DNA from 2 places in the Paenibacillus sp. J22R98 genome. Region 2 is predicted to be linked to the other one. Evidence: riboswitches for the same ligand, from Rfam matches in the RefSeq annotation. Region 2 holds a riboswitch; the other holds the start of a gene.
What was found. A riboswitch is a leader RNA that binds a small molecule or an ion and turns the genes downstream of it on or off. The one in region 2 is predicted to bind cobalamin.
Positions count from the first base shown of each region.

Region 1: it holds a riboswitch for cobalamin, as region 2 does, so the genes downstream of both, AC50Y3_RS15100 (DUF4430 domain-containing protein) here and AC50Y3_RS16160 (S-layer homology domain-containing protein) in region 2, are expected to answer to the same signal.

Region 1 is NZ_JBXENW010000004.1:401,163-406,472, reverse strand. Features, by position in the region: gene AC50Y3_RS15110 (MFS transporter) at 1-95, shown strand, start outside; gene AC50Y3_RS15105 (tetratricopeptide repeat protein) at 355-1,917, shown strand; cobalamin riboswitch at 2,009-2,203, shown strand; gene AC50Y3_RS15100 (DUF4430 domain-containing protein) at 2,331-3,305, shown strand; gene AC50Y3_RS15095 (energy-coupling factor transporter transmembrane component T) at 3,302-4,192, shown strand; gene AC50Y3_RS15090 (ATP-binding cassette domain-containing protein) at 4,165-5,310, shown strand, end outside.
Region 2 is NZ_JBXENW010000005.1:140,988-146,297, forward strand. Features, by position in the region: gene AC50Y3_RS16160 (S-layer homology domain-containing protein) at 1-1,370, opposite strand, end outside; cobalamin riboswitch at 1,515-1,707, opposite strand; gene metE (5-methyltetrahydropteroyltriglutamate--homocysteine S-methyltransferase) at 1,877-4,147, shown strand; gene AC50Y3_RS16170 (LysR family transcriptional regulator) at 4,170-5,111, opposite strand.

The DNA of each region.
Region 1 (5,310 bases), on a different contig from region 2:
CGAGCATCGAATATATGATGAAGCTATGCGCGTACTTGCCGCTGCTCGGCATTCTCGCGATCTTCCTGCCGAAGGACGAGAAGCTGCATGCCTAATGGCATTACGTCGACATACTGATTACAGGGAGGAGGGCGCCTATTGCGGCGTCCTTTTCGCTAATTTCGTAAGGGGCAGCTACATATTCCGCATGCGTATGGGCATTGTAATGGGAGCAAATTTCTTAGTATCCGGTTAAAATCCGACATTTGTTGGTACTCCTCCCTCGGAAGCCTTATGATGAGACAAGGTGAATGAGACTATACTTTCGTCCATAATCATTCTCGAGTGGTGACACAGAAAGCAGGTTTACACGGAATGGCAGACAATAAACGACAACAGTTTCGTTTCAGCGAAGCACCGATATGGGAGCTGCAGCGCAACTATTATGAAGAAGAAGGCATGAAGGCTTGGAACAATGACCAAGTCCCGCAATATATATCGAGTAATCCGATGATGGCTACTTCTTACGCGGAGATGATATTCGGTTTTCTTCAAGACCGGGCCGGCACAGGGGATCTTACTGAACCGGTTACGATCATTGAACTAGGTGCGGGTGCGGGTCGCCTCGCATTTCACACCCTGCATAAACTGTGCGAGCTGCGCGATTATGCCGGTATTGAGCTGCCGCCTTTCCGGTACGTGATGACCGACCTGGCAGCGAAGAACGTACTGGCTTGGCAGAACCATCCCGCTATGCAGCCGTTCATTCAAGAGGGCGTGCTGGACTTCGCAAGGTTTGACGCGGTACAGGATACTGAGGTGCATCTGGCTGTAGCGCAAACTACGATACGTCCGGGTGACCTGAAGCAGCCGCTGCTGATCGTCGCGAATTATTTCTTCGATGTCATCCCGCAAGAGTTGATTTATGTCAGCGATGGCGAGGTCTATGAGTGCGATATCAGTGTCGAGTTTCCGGATAATCTCAAAGAGCTTACAACGTCAGAAACCATCAAACATATGAAGCTGAATTACGTGAATCGCCCGGCTCCGGAGTACCAAGCAGAAACGTACCCGTATCACGATCTGATCCGGATGTACGTGAAGGAGCTTGATGATTCATATATCCTGTTCCCGGTAGCCGGTCTGACCTGCTTGGATCGGCTCCAACGGCTGTCACAGGCAGGGTTTCTGCTGATCACGGCGGATAAAGGCGATCACCGGCTGGAGCACTGGGACCTTGCGGAGCCGCCGGAATTCTTTCATCACGGCAGCTTCTCGTTAACGGCAAACTATCATGCGATTCAACATGTGCTGGAGCAGCGAGGCGCATTGTCGCTCTTTACGAAGGAGCATCATTATAACGCGATTAATGTCGGCTGTATTCTCATGCTGGAATCGCCAACGCGGTATGCCAATACGAGATTGGCTTTTCGGCGGTTTGTTGATCGCTTTGGACCGGACGAGTTCTTCAGCTTGAAGGAGTGGGTCGATCCGCATTTGGGCACGATGGGGCTGCAGCAAATTTTGGCTTTCTGGCGGCTCGGCGGATACGACGCGGAGTTCTTTATCCAGAGCACGAAACGGATTTCGGCTCTGCTGCCTGAGGCAGGCGAAGAAGAACTGATGGATATTCAAAATGGCATACACATCATGTGGTCGTCATTCTATGTGATGGAGCAGCGTTATGATTTGGCGCTTGATGCCGGGTTGTTGCTGTTCGAGATGGAGTTCTACGATGACGCGAAGGAGTTCCTGAGCTTATCGATTGAGACCGATGAAGAGGAGTCTGTCCCGACTGTCTTATTCTGTCTGGCTATATGCAGCTATGAACTGGGAGATAAGGAAGCGGCGATGACCTACTTGCGCGAGGCGCTCGTTCTGGAGCCGGAGCATGAGGATGCCTTGGCGCTGTTGCAAGCTCTGACAGCAGAAGAGTAAGTCGAGTTGAAAGTAGAAGGGCAGCCCTTGCGGTTGCCCTTTTGTTTGGCTTGATGGACAAAAGCATGGATCTTCTATAGTATGAATAGCAATTGAATAGAACAATCAAGGTGCACGCTTAGTAGATAGGCGCTGCTTAATAGGGAAGTCCGGTGAGAATCCGGCGCGGTCCCGCCACTGTAAATGAAGAGCTGATCTAGGATTTGCCACTGGCCCCCACGAGCCGGGAAGGTATAGAGAAGCGTTGACGCATAGCCAGGAGACCTGCCTTGATTGGATTTCACAGACTCTACGGATGATGGAGGCGGTGCTTTTTTGTTGTCTTTATTTGTAGTTGACGACGCCGGCTGCCCCTTGATTCTTATGAATCAGGGGCTTTTTGTTGTTCCGAACAGAGAAGGAGACGCATGGACATGAAGTCAATCAGGACTAAATTTATAGCGGCAGCCATCGTTGCAGTCGTCCTCATTATTGCTTTTTATAGCAGGGGGCCTACTTCCACCAAGACGAGTGAGTCTAATACCGTGCAAACAGCGGCGGAAGTGACGGATCAGACTACGGAGGAGTCGCCCGTGCTTGCACCGCCGGCATCTACCGCCGAATCCGAGCCTGCAACAGGACCTTCTGCGAACCTGTCAGAGCCAGCTTCGACAGGGGGGAAGCCGCCCGCGATCTCCGAAGAGACCGCACAAGAATCGGAGGAGCCGGCTGCTTCCGAGGAAGGAATAGAAACGTCGCCTAAGACCGAACAATCGGTGAAGCCTTCTAAGCCAAACACCTCCTCAACCGCATCCCAGGCGAAGCCGTCTACGCCTGCAAAAGGAACAGCCAAACCTCCTTCAACGGACACGAAGGCTCCTGCAATAAAGCCGGATGCAGGGAAGGATCCGTATTTGACCGACCCCGTCACGGAAGGGAAGCCGGCACCGGTCGAGCCGCAGGAAGCTGAAGTTTCCGATAAGGTGATGACAGCTTATCTCTCCGTGAACTGTGCCGCGATATTGGATCATATGGATCAATTGGATGACGAGAAGGTGGAGCTTGTACCGAAGGACGGTGTGATTTTCAAGTCGCAGAAAGTGACTTTCTATGAAGGGGAGTCCGTCTTTAACGTGCTGCAGCGTGAAATGAGGAAGAACAAGATACCGATGGAATTCGAGAATGCCCCGATGTACAACTCCGCTTATATCGAAGGGATCAATAACCTGTACGAATTCGACTGCGGGGAGTTATCGGGGTGGATGTATAAGGTGAATGAGTGGTTCCCGAATTATGGCGCAAGCCGGTATCAGTTGAAGCAGGGCGACGTAATCGAGTGGGTGTATACATGCGATTTGGGTCGCGATGTAGGCGATCAATATGATACATCCGGCGGTGGAAAGCCATGAAGGACGCCTTCTCCAGCTATCATCCGATCGTCAATTTTCTGTACTTTGTACTAGTCATCCTGTTTGCTATGGTGTTCATGCATCCGGCCTGCTTAGCGATCTCTCTGATCTTCGCGATCGCGTACTCCCTCAACCTGAATGGCCGCAAGGCGATCCGTTTTCAACTCTTGTATATGCTGCCCATGCTGCTGGTTACAGCCTTCATCAATCCCGCTTTCAATCACGAGGGAGTTACGATCTTAACGTATTTGCATAGCGGCAATCCCTTGACGCTGGAATCGATTACTTACGGCATTGCAGCCGCCGCGATGTTCGTAACGGTCATTAGCTGGTTCTCGTGTTATAACGCGGTCATGACCTCGGATAAGTTTATCTACCTCTTCGGCACTGTGATTCCGGTCCTGTCGCTCATTTTCTCGATGGTGCTGCGTTTCGTTCCAAAGTTTAAGGCGCAGCTTGCCGTGGTGTCTCATGCTCAGAAATGTATCGGCAGGGATGCGACTAACGGCGGCTTCTTCATAAGAGTCAAGCACGGCTTTCGAATTCTGTCGATCATGGTGACCTGGATGCTGGAGAACGCCATCGAAACCTCAGACTCCATGAAGAGCAGAGGCTATGGCTTAAAGGGAAGAACCGCCTTCTCCCTCTTTTTGTTTAACCGCCGTGACCGAATCGCGGTGAGCGGCATCGCAGCGCTAGGAGTATATTTGATCGCCGGTGGAATGGCAAAAGGACTGTACTTTAGGTACTTTCCTTCTATGCGCGGCGTCGATTTGTCGGCGTTCAGCTTAAGCTTATTTCTGGCCTACGCCGTATTATGCGCAGTGCCAATGATGATTAATAGCTGGGAGGACAGGAAATGGAAGCTTTCGCAATCCGACATTTAACGTTCGCTTACCCCGGCTCGGAGAAGAAAGCCTTAGACGAATTATCGTTAACGATCCGGCAAGGTGAGTTTGTGCTGATCTGCGGACAATCCGGCTGCGGCAAATCCACACTGCTCCGTCATTTGAAAACCGATCTTACCCCTCACGGAAGCCGAAGCGGGGAAATTCGATTTCAAGGGACCCCTCTCCCTCTTTTAGACAGGCGCGAGCAAGTCGCTCAAATCGGCTATGTCCTGCAGTCGCCTGACAATCAGATCGTAACGGACAAGGTATGGCATGAGCTGGCTTTTGGACTCGAAAGCTTGGGCTGCAGCACCTCGGAGATCCGGCGTCGTGTCGCAGAAATGGCCAGCTTCTTCGGCATCCAGGACTGGTTTCATAAGTCGGTAACCGAACTCTCCGGCGGGCAGAAACAGCTGCTCAATCTGGCTTCCATCATGACTATGCAGCCTAAGGCCCTCATTTTGGACGAGCCTACAAGTCAGCTGGATCCCATTGCTGCTGCGGAATTTCTGGCCACCCTCGCTAAGATCAACCGCGAACTTGGCGTCACCATCATCCTCTCGGAGCACCGGCTTGAAGACGTGCTTCCTCTCTCGGATACGGTCGTCGTTATGGACCATGGCTCTATCCTCGCTGCCGGCGCGCCAACAGAGGTGGGCTTAAGGCTTCTTGAATTGGGCCATTCTATGTTCAATGCCATGCCTTCCTTTGTGAGAATATATGCAAAAATCGACAATATTCTACCTTGTCCGATTACCGTTCGGGAGGGACGAGACTTTCTACATACACTCGCTGAGACAAGGAGATACAAGAGGTATATCGCAGAGGAAGCCGTCGTGTCTACCGGACAGAAGCCAGTTATAGAAGTGGATGAGGTTTGGTTTAAATACGATAAAAATGCTTTCGACATCATAAAGGGCTTGCACGTAAAAGTGTACCCGGGAGAAATCTATGCAATCGTTGGCGGTAACGGTACAGGGAAGACGACCACGCTATCGCTGATGGCGGGACTGCGCAAGCCCTATCGCGGTCGAGTGCTGATCCAAGGAAAGCCGATTGACACGCTTCCGGACAGTGAGAAATATCAGGGACTTCTGGGTGTGTTGCCGCAAAAC
Region 2 (5,310 bases):
CCGTTCACAATGCCGTACTTGTAAGCTGTGCCTACAGCACCGGCATACCAGCTTGTAACCGGGACATCCTTGAAAACCTGCGTCGCTTTCGGTGCGAGACCCAGACCTTTTGTCACAAGTCCGGCGAATTCTGCTCGTGTCATCGTTTGATTCGGCGCAAATGCAGAATCATTAACGCCATTAACAATACCTCTGGAAGCAAGTGCTTCGATCGCAGTCTTGTTCGCGTGTGTACGGATATCGGAAAAGGTTTTTCCGGGATCAACGACTGGCATGGGTGTAATATCTTTATGTTTATTCGGCAACCCAACACCAGCCTGATGATCGGAGGACAGTAACGGAACAACATCACTCATTCTGTACAAACTTGGCTTACCCGCTGCTGCTCTCTGATAATTAACGAGTCCGTACAGTGCCTGTTCTGTCGACATCCCCGTTACTCCACTTCCGTCTGCTGTGTGCCCGAATCCTTGTCCCTTCGTATAGTAAGTCAACAATTGATCCAGAATGGTTTTACCGTTCTTGACGAATCGACTATCATCGATCGGAATCCCGAGTTCACATAGCGCCATGAGCACTTGCACGGTGCTCTCAGCATTTCTCACGCCTAGACTTGCATAACCGCCGTAGTCTTCTTGGATGCGGGAAAGGGTTTGAACCGCCATCTCCGTTGCAGCCTTTACGTCAGGTTGATTCAGATACTTAGCTAAAGCTTGGATGGCCATGCCCGTTATGTCAGGGTCAGCAGTCGTTCCGGTGAGCGCGAACCCCCCATCCTCCAATTGCCGCGACAGAATTTCATCAATATACATCCCTCTGGTCGCGTGCGTACTTGCTGCTTCGTTGAAGGGAATCTCGTAATTGCCGCTATCCAGCGCGAGAAGTGCAAATATCGGACCGTTAATCCCTTGCCAGATCGTCTTGTCAAAATCGCCTAAAGGCATGAGCAAATTGTAGCCGGCAACATTCGCAGGATCTGCGCCGATTGCCCTGAGTGCCAGAATGATACGAGAATACTCGGTATATTTCTTATCGCTAAGATTACCTTTGGTTGCCGTAACAGCTTGTACGACATGGCTATAATAATTGTCATAATAGCTTTGCGGTACTTTGTAGCCGGACCGTGCGAGCCCGATAATGGCCCACTCGCCGCCAACGGAGCCCACCTGTGGATCTTTTACCACAGTCAGCATGTATTCGGCCGTTTCCTCGACTACACGGTCTACATGCTTCAAGCTCGTTTCCTTGATGCTACTAGGAACGGCGCCGATCGGATCGTTAGCCGCATTCGCCGCCAGAGGCAAAGCAGCAAATAACAGCAATACCGTCAGGCAGATAGAGATAATACGATTACACATCTTGCCTTTCACACGCTCACTCCTCAACTTTTGGTCCACAGCAGCCTGCGAAATGCCAAACAAAAAAGCCCCAGATTCGTTAAGAATCAAGGGCAGCCGGCGTCATCTATAAATAAGGACAACAAAAAAAAGCACCGCCTCCATCTTCCGTAGAGTCTGTGAAATCAAATCAAGGCAGGTCTCCTGGCTATGCGTCAACGCTTCTCTATACCTTCCCGGCTTGTGGGCCAGTGGCAAATCCTAGATCGGCTCTTCATTTACAGTGGCGGGACCGCGCCGGATTTTCACCGGACTTCCCTATTAAGCAGCGCTTATCAACTAAGCGTGCACCTTGACTCGTTCTATTCGATTGCTATTCATACTATAGAATAATGATGCTTTTGTCTATCATCTATTGGATCGCTAGCGAACCGCCCCATAGTAAAAAGCTATACCCTGGCATAGTATTTAAGTGTTTTCCGATAGCGCACTCCCCGCTCTATAATGAGCTCATCACACAGTGCAGGGAGAGATTCACATTGCAAACATCACTTATTGGCTATCCTAGAGTCGGATCATTACGAGAACTTAAATTCGCATCCGAAAAATATTTCAAAGGCGATCTTACAATTCATGAGCTTCATCAGACAGGCGTCGAACTTAGAGCCAACCACTGGAAAAGACAGCAAGTGCACGGTATTGACTTCATTCCGTCTAACGACTTCTCTTTCTATGACGGCCTGCTCGATACGGCTTGCTTGTTCAACATCATTCCGGATTGCTACCAAGAACTGGGACTCAGCCCATTAGAAACTTATTTTGCTATGGCAAGAGGTTATCAAGGGGCACAAGGTGACGTTAAAGCGCTGGCCATGAAAAAATGGTTCAACACAAACTATCACTACATGGTTCCCATCGTCGATGATTCCACAAGTATTCAACTGGCGGGCACGAAGCTGTTCGATGAGTTCTTAGAGGCTAAACAGCTCCATATCGCAACGAAACCGGTATTGATCGGTGCCTTCACGTTGCTCAAGCTTGCCAAATATACCGGCGTCAAGCAAGCGAACGACTTCATTCAAGAAACAGCTGCGGCTTACGCTGACGTACTGAATAAGCTAAATGAGCTGGGGGCCGAGTGGGTTCAAGTGGATGAGCCTGCGCTTGTGACAGATCTGACGCAAGAGGATCTTGCTCTCTTCACAAAGCTGTATACCCAAATTCTATCCGCTAAAGGCAATGTTAAAGTTCTTGTTCAAACGTACTTCGGCGACGTGCGAGATTGTTATCAAGCACTTCAAGCTCTCCCATTCGATGGCATCGGAATCGATTTTGTCGAAGGGAAACAATCGCTCGAGCTCGTGCGCCAAAACGGATTCTCGGCTGATAAAGTCCTGTTCGCCGGTGTCGTTAACGGTAAGAATATTTGGAAAAACAACTACAAAAACACGCTGGCAATCGTGCAAGAGTTGAACGGGCTAGCGAAGCAGCTGGTGCTTAGCTCCTCTTGTTCGCTTCTACATGTCCCTTATTCCTTGCAGAACGAAACAAAGTTGTCAGTCAATAACAAACGCTACTTCTCATTCGCGGAGGAGAAGCTTCAGGAATTTGCGGACCTTAAAACGATCTTGAAACACGCGAATCCGTATGCCTCCGACCTTTACCTGCAAAACGAAGAGCTCTTCAACGACACCCGTTTCGCAAGTAACGAGGCTGTACAAGCAAGAACGTCAACGCTAACGGATGCAGACTTCACGAGACTGCCGGCCTTCACAGAACGCGAAGCGCTTCAGAATAGTAAGTTCAAGCTGCCGCCGCTTCCGACAACGACGATCGGATCGTTCCCGCAGACAGCCGAAGTTAGAGCAAACCGGTTCTCCTTCAAGAAAGGTGCCATTACCGAGGAGCAATACAAACAGTTCAATTTCGATAAAATTGCGGAATGCATTGCCCTTCAAGAAGAAATTGGCTTGGACGTACTGGTACATGGCGAATATGAGCGCAACGATATGGTCGAATACTTCGGCGAGAGCTTGGACGGCTTTATTTTCACAGAGAATGCTTGGGTGCAGTCCTACGGTACAAGATGCGTAAAACCTCCGATCGTCTGGGGAGATATTAGCCGCTCCAAACCAATGACTGTTGAGTACTCGGCTTATGCGAAGAGCTTAACCGTCAAACCGGTAAAAGGCATGCTGACCGGTCCGGTCACCATTCTCAACTGGTCCTTCCCTCGTGAAGATATTAGCTTGAAAGACAGTGCGCTCCAGATCGCGCTTGCAATCCGAGACGAAGTGCTGGACTTGGAAGCGAATCATATCGAGATTATCCAAATCGACGAAGCTGCATTGAGAGAAAAGCTGCCGCTGCGGAAATCCGATTGGCAAGCCGAATATCTGAGCTGGGCCATCCCTGCTTTCCGATTGGTGCACAGCGGCGTACAGGCCGACACGCAAATCCACACGCATATGTGCTACAGCCAATTCAGCGATATTATTCGTGATATCGATGCAATGGATGCCGATGTCATTACGTTCGAAGCATCCCGATCGGATCTTGCCATAATCGATGCCATCAACGATTGCGGCTTCCAAACAGAGGTCGGTCCAGGGGTTTATGATATCCACTCCCCTCGTATACCAAGCGTAGATGAACTCAAGCAAGGCTTGAGTCGCATGTTAGACAAAATCGATGCTGCCAAACTGTGGGTCAATCCTGATTGCGGATTGAAGACGCGCGGTGTGACCGAAACATGGGAAAGTCTGCGTCACTTGGTTCAAGCTGCGAAAGAAGTCAGAGCTACTTTATAATGCAGACAAGAAAAGGATGAACTCAATTGAGTTCATCCTTTTGACTTAGAATCGCGTATCCAAAATCCGTGATGATGCTTTCGAGCTTCCCAACATAATCGGTGGCTAATTGACTCAGATTGGCTTTCCTATTCGTAATATAGCCGATTTGCATCTTCTCTACTGTTCGCAGACGCACCGATTTAATATTTTCCCCGTTCAAATCCTCATTGAGAACACCGGAGCTGATCGTATAACCATTCAAACCAATAAGGAGATTAAATAATGTCGCGCGATCACTCACCATAATTTTCTTCTTGTATGACCTCGTGCTTAATATCTCTTCCGAGAAGTGGAACGAATTGTACTCCCCTTGCTCGAAGGCGAGACAAGGGAACTCGTCCAAATCCTCAATATCCAGCATCGTCTTATCGGCCAGCGGATGCTCGGAGCTAATAAAGACATGCGGTTCTGCTACGAACAACGGATGGAATCGGAGTCCGCTTTCTTTCAGGATTTTCTCAATGACCTTCCGGTTGAAGTCGCTCAGATACAGGATGCCGATCTCGCTGCGCATATTGCGTACGTCTTCGATAATTTCATAGGTCCTGGTTTCACGCAACGTACATTCATATTCGTTGGTATTCAGATCCTTCAAGAGGCTTACGAACGCTTGGACGGCAAAAGCATAATGCTGCGTGGAAATAGAGCATAGCTTCTTCGTTGGTTTCTTATCCATGTAGCGCTGCTCAAGCAGCTCTGCTTGCTCCACAACTTGCCGGGCGTAGGATAAAAATTCAGCACCTTCATTGGAAAGCGCAATTCCCTTGGATGTACGCAAGAAAATGTCTAAACCGATCTCCTGCTCCAATTCTTTAACTGCACTGGATAAGCTGGGCTGCGAGATAAACAGTTGTTTGGCCGCTTCACTAATGGAGCCGCAACTGACTATAGCCAGGATGTACTTTAATTGCTGCAACGTCATTCGTATCCGTCCTTAAAGTGATAGTTAAACACATAATATAGGTACCTCTTTGTTTTGTCTATTAAACTCTGCATTCAAATCCTAAATAGTTCCAGATGAAGTGACTTTCTCGAACAATTACAAAAGGCGTCCTCCCTGTGTAGATACATAGGGAAAGACGCCTTAAATCATTGGCGGGACCGCGCCGGTGTTGCACCAG